3 regions of the Pseudactinotalea sp. Z1748 genome follow, and region 2 is predicted to be linked to each of the others. Evidence: riboswitches for the same ligand, from Rfam matches in the RefSeq annotation. Region 2 holds a riboswitch; each other region holds the start of a gene.
The links. Region 2 has a riboswitch for cyclic di-AMP ahead of ACO0LU_RS02240 (LysM peptidoglycan-binding domain-containing protein). Riboswitches for the same ligand answer to the same signal wherever they lie in the genome.
Positions count from the first base shown of each region.

Region 1: it holds a riboswitch for cyclic di-AMP, as region 2 does, so the genes downstream of both, ACO0LU_RS07775 (C40 family peptidase) here and ACO0LU_RS02240 (LysM peptidoglycan-binding domain-containing protein) in region 2, are expected to answer to the same signal.
Region 3: it holds a riboswitch for cyclic di-AMP, as region 2 does, so the genes downstream of both, ACO0LU_RS01650 (C40 family peptidase) here and ACO0LU_RS02240 (LysM peptidoglycan-binding domain-containing protein) in region 2, are expected to answer to the same signal.

Region 1 is NZ_JBMPQB010000003.1:98,461-102,667, forward strand. It holds gene ACO0LU_RS07770 (ATP-binding protein) at 1-1,001, shown strand, start outside; gene ACO0LU_RS07775 (C40 family peptidase) at 1,113-1,946, opposite strand; cyclic di-AMP (ydaO/yuaA leader) riboswitch at 1,947-2,095, opposite strand; gene ACO0LU_RS07780 (four-helix bundle copper-binding protein) at 2,328-2,729, shown strand; gene ACO0LU_RS07785 (CueP family metal-binding protein) at 2,951-3,526, shown strand; gene ACO0LU_RS07790 (heparan-alpha-glucosaminide N-acetyltransferase domain-containing protein) at 3,665-4,207, shown strand, end outside.
Region 2 is NZ_JBMPQB010000001.1:471,757-475,963, forward strand. It holds gene ACO0LU_RS02235 (MFS transporter) at 16-1,260, shown strand; cyclic di-AMP (ydaO/yuaA leader) riboswitch at 1,439-1,620, shown strand; gene ACO0LU_RS02240 (LysM peptidoglycan-binding domain-containing protein) at 1,622-2,605, shown strand; gene ACO0LU_RS02245 (enolase C-terminal domain-like protein) at 2,980-4,207, shown strand, end outside.
Region 3 is NZ_JBMPQB010000001.1:335,851-340,057, forward strand. It holds gene ACO0LU_RS01635 (heparan-alpha-glucosaminide N-acetyltransferase domain-containing protein) at 1-536, opposite strand, end outside; gene ACO0LU_RS01640 (CueP family metal-binding protein) at 553-1,002, opposite strand; gene ACO0LU_RS01645 (four-helix bundle copper-binding protein) at 1,207-1,719, opposite strand; cyclic di-AMP (ydaO/yuaA leader) riboswitch at 1,836-1,984, shown strand; gene ACO0LU_RS01650 (C40 family peptidase) at 1,985-2,827, shown strand; gene ACO0LU_RS01655 (HAMP domain-containing sensor histidine kinase) at 2,952-4,082, opposite strand; gene ACO0LU_RS01660 (response regulator) at 4,079-4,207, opposite strand, start outside.

The sequences.
Region 1 (4,207 bases), on a different contig from region 2:
ATCACATGCTCATGGCCGAGCCCGCTGACTCCGAGGTCGTGGCGCACGCAAGGCAAGCCTTCACCACGGCATGGACCCTGTCTCTGTCCCTGGCGCTCCTCGTCGCTCTCCTGACGTCAGTGCTGGTCAGCATTTTCCTTACTCGACGCATCACCATGGCGTTAGAACGCCTCCGCCAAGCAGCAGCGAAGGTCGCCAGCGGTGACTACAACGCCCATGTGCCAGCGGTCCGCATGGGTGCGCAGTTCGATGACCTCGCCGGCGCGTTCAACACCATGGCCACCGACCTTGGTGGGATCGAACAGACCCGCACTCGCATGTTGGGCGACCTGGCTCATGAATTGCGCACCCCGGTGGCGACGCTGGATGGCTACCTCGAAGGGATTGTGGACGGTGTCGTGCCGGCTGATGAACCGACCATAGTCATGCTGCGTGAGCAGGTGGCACGACTTGCCCGTCTGGCCCAGGACATGGCCCTGGTGACTGCCGCTAGCGAGGGACGCTTAGAAATGCGATGGCAGCTGGTGCGGGTCGGTGACCTGCTCGAAGACGCCGCAGCACAGGCAAGCGTGAAGTGCACTAGCAAGGACATTGACCTGGCGATCGTGGCCACAAGGTCAGAACGCCAGGCGGTCATCACCGCCGACCCTGACCGGCTCGGGCAGGTCTTGACAAATTTGCTGGACAACGCCGTGCGGCACACCCCCAAGGGAGGTCAGGTCCAGTTGGGCGCCGACCGGATTGGATCGCGCCTGCGTTTGTGGGTGCAGGACAATGGCAGCGGAATAGCCGCCGAGCATCTGCCCCACCTGTTCGAGCGCTTCTACCGTGCCGATGCTGCTCGTGACCGCGCGCACGGAGGGTCGGGGATCGGCCTTGCCATCAGCCACTCCATCGCCCAGGCCCATGCGGGCAGTGTGAGAGCGGACAGCGCGGGGCTTGGCCACGGCGCGGTGTTCACTATCGAACTGCCGTTAAGTCGTCAGCATTCACAGGCTTGATATCAACTCCAATGGGCACCTCAAGGGATGCGTCCTCGTCGGCACCCACAGCACGAGCATCGGCCCGCCCCTGGGGCAGGGCGGGCCGATGCAGAGTGCTGAGATCTGCGCTCAGAGCACGCGGATGAACGTGGGGTTGTTATGGAAGATGGGTCCCTCGTACAGCGCGGTGCCGGGGTTTCGGGCGGCGATGTTGTTGCCATTGCCGGTGTAGATGCCCACGTGACCGGGCCACGCCACCAGATCACCCGGCTGGGCTTCGGCTGCCGAGACAATGCGTCCGGCACCCGCCTGGGCACCGGATGTCCGAGGCAGACTTACCCCGAATTGGGCGAAGACATAGGCGGTGAAGCCCGAGCAATCAAAACCCGCCGGGGTAGAGCCGCCCCACACATACGGGGTGCCTACATAGCGTCGGGCGACGTCCACGACCGCAGAACCGGAAGAGGTGCTTGCGACCTGCTCGCTGGACCCGCCCGAGCCTTCCCCGGCCTGCTCCTCGGCCTGCTGCTCCGGCTGTTGAGCCGGCTGCTCGGTGCGCTGCCCGGTGCGGGAGGCCGGGGCGGCGTCCTGGGTGGGGCGCTGCGGCGCGGTGATGACCGGCTCTGGCGGCGGGGGAGGGGGCGGGGCTTCGGAGGAGACCTCGGCGGCGGCGAAGTCCCAGGCGATGTCTGCATCGACCGAGACGGTCGGTGAGGTGGTCACCTTGTCGAGGTCGGCGTCGAGCACCACGTTGGCCAGGGAGCCAACGCCGGAACTCGAACTCGACACCTGGGGGAGGGCTACAGCGCTGGAGGCGCCCATGGTGAGCGCCAAGCCGGAGGAGGCAAAGACGGCCAGCGCCCGTCTGCCGGTGGTCCCAGTGACTGCGTGACCAAGAACGGTCAGTGGGGTGGAGGGGCGGCAGGCCGCACGGTGTCGGGCGCCGGTTGTTGGTTCAGTCAATTCGATTCTCCAAGTCGCCTACGAGGTCAGCTGTCGGGTTCGGGTTGGAGATTCACCCGGTCTCACCTGGCTTCCCAGGCGGGACTTCACCCCTAGGTGCTCGCGCACCGACGGTTGGGTCCCCCGCCCCTGCCCGGCGTTTAATCGATGACCACGGTGCGGTGGCAGGGTTCGGCGTCCGCTTGTGGGCTTCCCGCACGGCGCGGGGAGCAAGAGTGACAGTACCTACCGCAAACCCTCAGATCACGGTTTGATCACGGGATTACCGGAATACTTCATCAAACCTTCATCGTCACACCCCGCCTCGCCGGCTGCATGCCTGCCGCTGCTGTCGTAACGTCGAGAGCCAATGCTGTGATGGTTATCGAAACGGGAGCGACAATGAGAACCGCAGAGATGATGGATACCCACCCTGCCCAGATCACTCTGGACCGGGATCTACTGGCCCGAACGATCGATGCCCTCGTGGCCTGTTCCCAGGCGTGTACCGCCTGCGCAGACGCTTGTCTGAGCGAGGAAATGGTTGCCGAGTTGCGCACGTGCATACGTACCAACCTGGACTGCGCCGACATCTGCGATGCCACGGCCCGCATGCTGTCCCGACAAACCGGTCATGACGCTAACCTCATCCGTGCTCAGTTGCAGGCCTGCGCCCAGGCTTGTCAGTCCTGCGGCGATGAGTGCGCCCGTCACGCACAGGCCCATGACCATTGCCGCATCTGCGCAGAGGCGTGCCGAGCCTGCGAGGAAGCCTGCAACGAACTCCTCGCCACCATCAGTTGACAGGGCTACTTGCGCCCGCGCCGGCCCAGAACGGCCTGCTGGGGCGATTCAAATAGGCGCCGCAGGAAGGCTCCGCCTGGGTCCGGGACGAAAGACCTAAACTCTCGGCAGCAGCAGTTGCCTACGATGACCCAGTTGATCGGCAAGAATCCTTGGTAAGTATGACCTGCTGCCGTGCTGGTCAGAAGATGCGCCGGGACTGATAGGACAGGTGGAAGAACGTGAAAAGAATTGCGGCGATCGTCGGGGCGCTGGTGCTGATCCTCGCCGGCTGCTCCTCGGCGGATCCGGCCTCCGAGCCAACCACCGAGGGTGATGAAGCCGAGTTCCTCGCCACCCATGACCTGGCCGGCATGGAGGTCGCGGAGATGATCGACCACCTCGATCGACTCGGTGGGCCCGAACGCCCCACCGACTACATGGCCTCCATCCGAGCCGATGAACTGATGTTCTCCGATGGGCAGCAAGAACTTACCCTGCCCATGCCCGAGGACCGTTTCTACCTCTCCGTAGCCCCCTACGTGAACCAGACTCACGAGTGCTTCTACCACAGCCTGACCACATGCCAGGGTGAGCTGACCGACGAGGACCTCCAGGTGCGGATCCTCGACGATGCAACAGGCGAGGTGCTCATCGATGAAGAGGTGACGACCTATGCGAACGGCTTCGCCGGCTTCTGGTTGCCGCGCGATGTCCAGGGCACCATTGAGGTTCACTATGACGGCCTGACCGGGTCAGCCGACTTCTCCACCACCGACGAGGGCGCGACCTGCCTCACCACCCTCCAACTGACGTAGGAACGCCCGGGCCGGCCGCGGAGGGGCTCAGAGGGCCTCGCACCTAGTCGGCCCAGGGTCCCTTCACCGGGTCGACATGACACTTGGATGGGCGCGGTCACAACCTGTGCCAGGGCGGAGCAGCAGGATGGCGCATCGGTGAGCGCGGCGCACACGGCAGGCGCCTCCCCGGATGCCAGCGCACCCCATGGCCGGGTCACCGGGCTGGACGCGGCACGGGCGCTGGCCATCGTGGGCATGGTCGCGGTCAACATCGGTCCGCTGTATGACGACGGCATTGCTGGGCTCGTCATGCGGTTGCCGCACGGGCGGGCCTCATTGTTGTTCGTGCTGCTGGCCGGGATCGGGTACTCGTTGCTGACCCGGCGAGCCCGTGACGGTGGCGCGCTGCCGTGGGGGCAGGTGTTGTGGCGGACGGTTCTGCTGAGCCTGATCGGGTTGAGTACTCAGTTAGCGGGTCATGGCTCTGATGTCATCCTGACCACCTATGCGGTGCTCTTCCTCGTGGGACTGGTGGTGGTGCGGGCACCGTCCGGGCTGCTGCTGACCGCCTCGATCGTGGCAGTTGCCGCTGGGCCACTGGTGTGGCTGGGTGTCCAACTGCGAACCGGTGAGGTCTTCGACCGCGAGCCTGCCACGATACTGGACGCGCCGGGGCAGATCGTGGCCTCGACACTGCTG
Region 2 (4,207 bases):
CGACAATGCCCAGAGATGAGCGCACACGAACCTGCCCCGAGCCCCTCGATCTCCCTGCGTGCCCTGCTTCCCGGTGTCTACCTGCCCACGCTGCTGTTCGAGATCGGCGTGGGCGCGATGATGCCCATGATCGCGGTCTCCACCACCAGCCTGGGCGGGAGCCTGTCCACCGCGGCGCTGATGGTCTCGCTGCTGGCGGTGGGAAAAATCCTGGCCGACGTGCCCGCCGGGGCGCTGGCGGCGAAGGTGGGTGACCGGCCGGCGATGGTGGCGGCCTCGGGGCTGGCGGTGCTCGCGCTGGCCGGGCTGGCGCTGGCGCCGAACCTGGCCACCCTGGCGGTCGGCGTACTGCTCGTAGGCGCGTGCGAAGCGGTGTACGGGCTTGCCCGCCAGTCCTACCTGACCGCCGTCATCCACCCGCTGCGCCGGGCCCGGGCACTGTCCACCCTGGGCGGGGTTGCCCGGATCGGGCTGTTCCTGGGCCCGTTCGTCGGTGCCCTGGTGATGGCCGGGTCCGAGGAGCCCTCCCGATCCTACTGGGTAGGCGTGGTCACCTCCCTGGCCGCGGCCGCCGTCGTCGTCGGGGTTCGCGACCCGGCCAAGAACCTGGCGCATGCCGGTCCATCCGCCGGTGCCCGCCCGGCCGTGCTGGCCGTGCTGCGCGAGCACCGCCGGGTGTTCCTCACCTTGGGGGTCGCGGTGCTGGGCGTCAGCGCGGTGCGCGGGGCCCGCAACACGGTGCTGCCGGTGTGGACCGAGTCCCTCGGCTTCGACCCCTCCACCACGTCGCTGGTGTTCGGGTTGTCCGGGGCGATCGACATGTTGTTGTTCTACCCGGCGGGCAAGGTGATGGACCGGTTCGGGCGGTTGTGGGTGGCGATCCCCTCGATGGCGGTGATGGGGGTGGCGATGCTGGTGCTACCGCTGACGTCCACCCTGGTGGGGGTCTCGGTGGTGGCGATGGTGCTGGGGCTCGGCAACGGCATCGGGTCGGGCATCCTGATGACGCTGGGCGCCGATACCGCTCCACCGGGGCAGCGGGCCCAGTTCCTGGGGATCTGGCGGCTATTCGCCGACACCGGGGGAGCGGCCGGGCCGCTGGTGGTCTCGGCCGGGGCGGCGCTGGGCTCCCTGGCTGCGGGGATCGTCGCGATGGGAGTGCTCTCGGCGGGTGTGATCGGGGCGCTGGGGCGTTGGGTGCCGCGATGGTCGGTGCACGCCAATGCGCGGACCCGGCGGGAGGCGGGGGTGGAGCGGTGAATCGGTGCGTCACCGCCACTAACGCCGTGGAGTCGCCGGCCCCAGTTGCCGGCAGCGAACGTGGTCGCGGTCCCGAGCCGCGACGCGGTCGCCGTGACCAAATTGTGATCTATGTTACCGAATCGTGACATCCGGCCATGGGCGGGTTACGGTCGCCGCACTTCCGACCCTGGAAGTCCGTAGGCGGACGCCGAACTCTGCCACCGCCTGCGGCCCATAGTTCGCCCTGGCAGGGGCGGGGGACCCACGAAAAACGGGACCGGCGTGCCGGTCTCTGGGGTGAAGTCTGGCGACGGCCAGGCCGGGTGTTTATCCGACCCGAACCCGACAGCTAACCCCGTAGGCAACCGGAGAAAACACCATGACACTACACAGCACCGCACGCGCGCGGCACCGAGCCGACGTGCGTCCCACCACCTTCCTCTCCGACCTGCCGGTGGGAAAGGTGGCCCGTCGCGGCACGGCCGGTGTGGCCACCGCGGGCCTGGCCTTCGGCCTCGCGATGCCCGCAGCCAGCGCCGACCCGGACGAGACCTACACCGTGAACGCCGGTGACACCGTGGGCAATATCGCCGCCCAATACGGCGCGAACATCCAGGAGATCATCTCGGCCAACGGCCTTCGCTCCGATGCGCTGATCTTCCCCGGTGACGAACTCACCATCCCCACCAGCTCGGTCACCTCAAGTGCTGGTGGAGCCACCCACACCGTGAGCGCCGGTGACACCGTCGCCGCGATCGCGGCGCGGTATGGCGCCGGCGTCCAGGCGATCATCGACGCCAACGGCCTGGGCGCAGACGCGCTCATCTTCCCCGGTGACGAGCTCACCATCCCCGGTGGGTCCGGATCCTCGTCGGGGTCGGCCTCGTCGTCGGGGTCGGGGTCGGCTTCAGTCTCCGGGTCGGGCTCGGCGTCAACGTCGGGCTCCGGATCGGCTTCCGTGCAGCGGGGGACCGACACGGCCTCCCGTGATGGCCAGCGTTCCGCTGCGCCCTCCCCGCAGGCCAGCGCCTCTGGCAGTGCGATCGTCAACATCGCCCGCCAGTTCGTGGGCACCCCGTACGTGTGGGGTGGATCCACCCCGGCTGGGTTCGACTGCTCCGGGTTCACCTCCTACGTGTACGCCCAGGCCGGCATCGACTTGCCGCGTAACTCCGGGGCTCAGCGCAGTGCCGGTCACGTGGTCTCCGCCAGCCAGGCCCAGCCCGGGGACTTGGTGTGGTGGCCGGGGCACATCGGTATCTACACCGGCAACGGCAACCACATTGCCGCCCGCAACCCCGGCACCGCGCTGCACGAGAGCAAGATTTGGCGGGCCAACCCCACCTTCATCCGGGTGGCCTGACCGGCTCACGGACTCACCTGCCGCGTGCGACACGTCGGCCCGCCCCGAACTTCGGGGCGGGCCGACGTGCGTGGCGGCCCCGGGCTGCTCGCCCATGATCAGCCGGCCGCAGCGACGAAGTCAGCATTAGTCGGCTGAAGAGGAGGCTTCAGCCGACTAATGCTGACCTCGGGGGTGGGCTGGCACAGGGCCTGGACATCACCTACTGAGGGCGAATCTGGGCTCGGAAGCGGGCTAGACGTCCGATCATTTAGGGAGGCATCAGCGAAGACTGCCTAAGATTGCCACCGTCGGCCCTGCCGGATCTGTGCTATACCTCCTACGTCTACTCTCTCTGCACGCGTGCCACCCATCTCCGAAAGGACATCGCTGCCATGGGCACCATCACCGCCCTTGAGTCGCGGGACGTTCGATTCCCCACTTCCCGTCAACTGCATGGCTCCGATGCGATGAACCCGGATCCGGACTACTCCGCCGCCTACCTGATTCTGCGCACCGATGAGACCCTGCCCGGTGGTGAACCACTGGCCGGCCACGGTTTCGTCTTCACCATCGGCCGCGGCAACGATGTCCAGGCCGCGGCGCTCGCAGCCCTGGCCGATCACGTCCAGGGCCTGGATATCGACGCGGTGTGCGAGGACCTCAGCCTGGTGCCCCGCCTGCTCACCGAAGACTCCCAACTGCGGTGGCTGGGCCCGGAGAAGGGTGTCATCCACATGGCAGTCGGCGCCGTGGTGAATGCCGTGTGGGACCTGGCCGCCCGCCGCGCCGGGAAGCCGCTCTGGCGCTTCATCGCCGAACTGTCCCCCCAGCAACTGGTGGCGTGCATCGATTGGCGCTACCTGGAGGATGCACTTACCCCCGGTGAGGCCCTGGAGATGCTGCAGAAGAAGATGGGCGGACGCGCTGCCCGCACCGCTGAACTGCTCACCGAGGGCTACCCCGCCTACACCACCACACCCGGGTGGCTCGGCTACTCCGATGAGAAGTTGACGCGATTGTGCCGCGAAGCGGTTTCCGACGGCTACCGGACGGTGAAACTCAAGGTCGGCCAATCCCTCGATGAGGACATCCGCCGGCTGTCCCTGGCCCGGGAGGCGCTCGGCCCGGACGTGCACCTGGCCGTGGACGCCAACCAACGGTGGGGCGTGGACGAAGCGGTGCGGTGGATGAGCGCGCTGGCGCCCTATGACCTCGCCTGGATCGAGGAGCCAACCAGCCCCGACGACGTGCTCGCCCACGCCGCGATCCGCCGGCAGATCCCGGTCCCGGTCTCCACCGGAGAGCACGCCCAGAACGGGATCATCTTCAAGCAACTGATGCAGGCAGAAGCGGTGGATCTGATCCAGATCGACGCCGCCCGGGTGGGCGGGGTGAACGAGAACCTGGCGATCCTGCTGCTCGCGCAGAAGTTCGGCGTGCGGGTCTTCCCCCATGCCGGCGGTGTGGGCCTGTGCGAACTCGTCCAGCACCTGGCGATGGCCGATTACGTGGCGATCTCCGGGGCTAAGGAGGACCGTGCGATCGAGTACGTCGATCACCTGCATGAGCACTTCGAGGATCCGGTCATCATCCGCGACGGCCGGTACCGGGCGCCCAGCG
Region 3 (4,207 bases), 140 kb from region 2:
AGCGTGGCAGGCTCCCGGTCGAAGACCTCACCGGTTCTGAGTTGGGCACCCAGCCACACCAGTGGTCCAGCGGCAGTTGCCGCGATCGAGGCGGTCAGCAGCAGCCATGAGGGGGCCCGCACCACCACCAGTCCCACGAGAAACAGCACCGCATAGGTGGTCAGGATTACCTTGGAGCCATGACCCGCCAACTGAGTGCTCAGCCCAATCAGGCTCAGCAGAACCGTCCGCCACAACACCTGCCCCCAGGGTAGCGCGGCACCGTCGCGGGCCCGGCGGGTCAGGAACGAGTACCCGATCCCGGCCAGCAGCACGAACAACAATGAAGCCCGCCCGTGCGGCAGCCGCATGACAAGCCCGGCGATGCCATCGTCATAGAGCGGACCGACGTTGACCGCGAGCATGCCCAGGATGGCCAGCGCCCGCGCCGCGTCCAGTCCGATGACCCGGCTATGGGGTGCGGCGGCATGCCCGGGGTCGCTAGCCGCGTGCGCCGCGCGCACCGGTGCGCCGTCCTGCTGCTCCGAGATTGGCACAGGTTGTAACCGCGACCTATATCAGTTGGAGAGTGGTGAGGCAGGTGGCGACCTCGTCAGTGGTGGAGAACGCGGCTGTACCCGTGCGTACCTGGAGGTCCTGGTCGATGAGTTCACCCTGGCAGGTGGTCAGGCTGTGGTAGAAGCACTCGTGAGTCCGGCTCACGTAGGGGGCCACGGATAGGTAGAAGAGGTCCTCGGGCATCTGTGCGGCTAGTTCCTGCTGCCCGTCGGAGAGCACCAGTTCATCGGGCCGGATGGAGGCAATGTCATCGGTGGGGCGTTCCTTTCCACCGAGCCGGTCCAGGTGGTCGATCATCTCTGCGACCTCCATGCCGGCCAGGTCATGGGTGGCGAGGAACGCGGCTTCATCACCTCCGGCGGTGGGCTCGGAGGCCGGATCCGACGAGGAGCAGCCGGCGAGGATCAGCACCAGCGCCCCAAGGATCGCCGCCATTCTCTTCATGTTCTTCCACCGTCCTATTGGGCCCCGCCGCCATTTTTTTGCTGGTACGACAGGTCATCGTCGCCCGAATGTGTTCAAGGATTCGACCAAACGGGTCATCCAGGCAACCATTGCGCCCGAGATTCTGGGCTTTCGTCTCGAATCAAGGTGCCTTCTGCAGCGCAGGCGGCAAGGTCTGGGTCGGCGCGAGCGTGGGTAGACCTGTCAACTGATGGCGGCGAGGAGTTCGTTGCCAGCCTCATCGCAGGCCCGGCACGCCTCTGCGCCGATGCGGCAGTGGTCGTGGGCCTCTGCGTGACGCCTGCATTCATCGCCGCAGGATCTGCAAACTTGAGAACAGGCCTGCAACTGGGCACGGGTGCGGTCGGCATGAGACCCGGTGTGTCGGGACAGCATGCGGGCCGTGGCGCCGCAGATGTCGGCGCAGTCAAGGTTGAGACGTATGCAGGTGCGCAACTCGGAGACCATCTCCTCGCTCAGGCACGCGTCTGCGCAGGCGGTGCACGCCTGAGAACAGGCCACTAGGGCATCTACCGTGCGGGCCAGAAGATCCCGGTCGAGACTGACCTGGGCGGGGTGGGTATCCATCATCTCTCTGGTTCTCATTGTCGCCTCTATCTCGATAGCCATCACAGCCTTGTCTCCCGACGCTACGACAGGAGCGGCGGGCATGCAGTCGCCGCGGCGGGGGATGACGATGAAGGTTTGATGAAGCATTCGGTAATGCCGTGATCTAACCGTGATCCGAGGGTTTGCGGTATGTACTGTCACTCTTGCCCCCGCCGTGCGGGAAGCCCACAAGCGGACGCCGAACCCTGCCACCGCACCGTGGTCACCGATCAACGCCGTGGCAGGGGCGGGGGACCCAGCCGTCGGTGCGCGAGCACCTAGGGGTGAAGTCCCGCCTGGGGAGCCAGGCAGACCGGGTAAGTCTCCAATCCGAACCCGACAACTGACCTCGTAGGCGAACTGGAGAACCGAATTGACTGAACCAACAACCGGCGCCCGACACCGCGCGGCGTGCCGCCCCTCCACCCCACTGACCGTTTTCGCTGACTCAGTCACTGGGACCACCGGCAGACGGACGCTGGCCGTCTTCGCCTCCTCCGGATTGGTGCTCACGATGGGCGCCTCCAGCGCTGCGGCCGTCCCCCAGGTGTCGAGTTCGAGTTTCGGGGCCGGCGCCCTGGCCAACGTGGTGCTCGACGCCGACGTCGACATCGATAAGGTGGTCACCTCACCAACCGTCACTGTCGATGAGGACATCGACTGGCACGTCGCCATCGCTGAGGTCTCCTCCGAAGCTCCACCCCCACCCCCACCCCCACCCCCACCGCCAGCCATTACTGCGCCGGAGCGCCCCACCCAGCGTGCCGCTCCGGCCTCCCGCACCGGTCAGCGCACCGAGCAGCCGGCTCAACAGCAGGAGCAGCAGACCGAGGATTCCTCCTCCGGCGAATCCAGCGAGCAGACCGCGAGCACTGCCTCTGCCTCCGGTTCTGCGGTCGTGGACGTCGCCCGCCGCTACGTGGGCACCCCGTATGTGTGGGGTGGCTCTACCCCGGCGGGCTTTGATTGCTCGGGCTTCACCGCCTACGTCTTCGCCCAATTCGGGGTAAGCCTGCCTCGGACGTCCGGTGCCCAGGCGGGCGCCGGACGCATAGTCTCGGCAGCCGAAGCCCAGCCCGGCGATCTGGTGGCGTGGCCCGGCCATGTGGGTATCTACACCGGCAACGGCGACAACATCGCCGCCCGAAACCCCGGCACCGCCCTGTACGAGGGCCCGATCTTCCATAACAACCCCACGTTCATCCGCGTGCTCTGACCGCATATCTCAGTTGCTGCATCGGCCCGTCCGGCCCAGGGCGGGCCGATGCTCGTGCGGTGGCTGGATGAGAGCACACCCTTTCCAACGCGGCCACTGCCGAAGACCGCCGGTGGAGGCGGTCTCAGGCCTGCGAATGCTGCCGCCCCAAGGGCAGTTCGATGGTGAAGACGGCGCCGTGGCCAAGCCCGGCGCTGGCCGCTTTCATGCTGCCACCGTGGGCCTGGACGATGGAGCGGCTGATGGCAAGCCCGATCCCTGACCCTCCGTGCGCGCGGTCACGAGCCGCATCAGCACGGTAGAAGCGCTCGAACAGGTGGGGCAGGTGCTCGGCGGCTATCCCACCGCCGTTGTCCTGGACCCACAACCGCAGTCGCGATCCACTCCGCTTGGCACCCAATTGGACTTGACCTCCCTTTGGGGTGTGCCGCACGGCGTTGTCCAGCAGGTTGGTCAGGACCTGCCCGAGCCGGTCAGGGTCCGCGGTGATGACCGTCTGGCGTTCCGACTCCGTGGCCTCGATCGTCAGATCAATGCCCTTGTCCGCGGACTTGACGCTTGCCTGTGTTGCGGCGTCCTGAAGTAGGTCACCGACCCGCAGCGGCTGCCACCGCATTTCCAAGCGGCCCTCGCTGGCGGTTGTCACGAGCGTTATGTCCTGGGCCAGCCGGGCAAGGCGTGCGACCGGCTCACGCAGCATGCCCATCGTCGGTTCATCGGCAGGTACGACACCGTCGACGATCCCTTCGAGGTAGCCATCCAGGGTCGCCACCGGGGTGCGCAGTTCATGGGCCAGGTCGCCCAGCATGCGGGTGCGGGTCTTTTCAATATGTCCTAGGTCAGTGGCCATGGTGTTGAACGCGGCGGCGAGGTCATCGAACTGCGCGCCCATGTGGACCGCTGGCACATGGACGTTGTAGTCACCGCTTGCGACCTGCACTGCTGCTTGTCGGACCCTTTCCAACGCCCTGGTGATGCGTCGAGTGACGACAATGCTCACGAGCACTGACGACAGGAGAGCGACGAGTAGCGCCACGGAGAGGGACAGGGTCCATGCCGCGGTGAAGGCTTGCCTTGCGTGAGCCACGACCTCGGAGTCAACGGGCTCGGCCATGAGCATGTGATCGTGGAAGATCATCGGCCCGATCACCGAAGCGACAGCCCACGCTGTCCCGGCGGCCACCAAGAGGACCGCGACGATCGCTGCCAGGAGCCGAGCGCCCAGTCCCCACCGCTTTGGCTGCCGCTTGTTCATGACCCGGTCCCCATTCGGTAGCCAACTCCACGTACGGTCCGGATGAACCTCGGCGCAGATGCCTTGTCGCCGAGTTTGCGTCGCAGATGCCCGATATGGACATCGACGAGGTTGTCATCACCCAC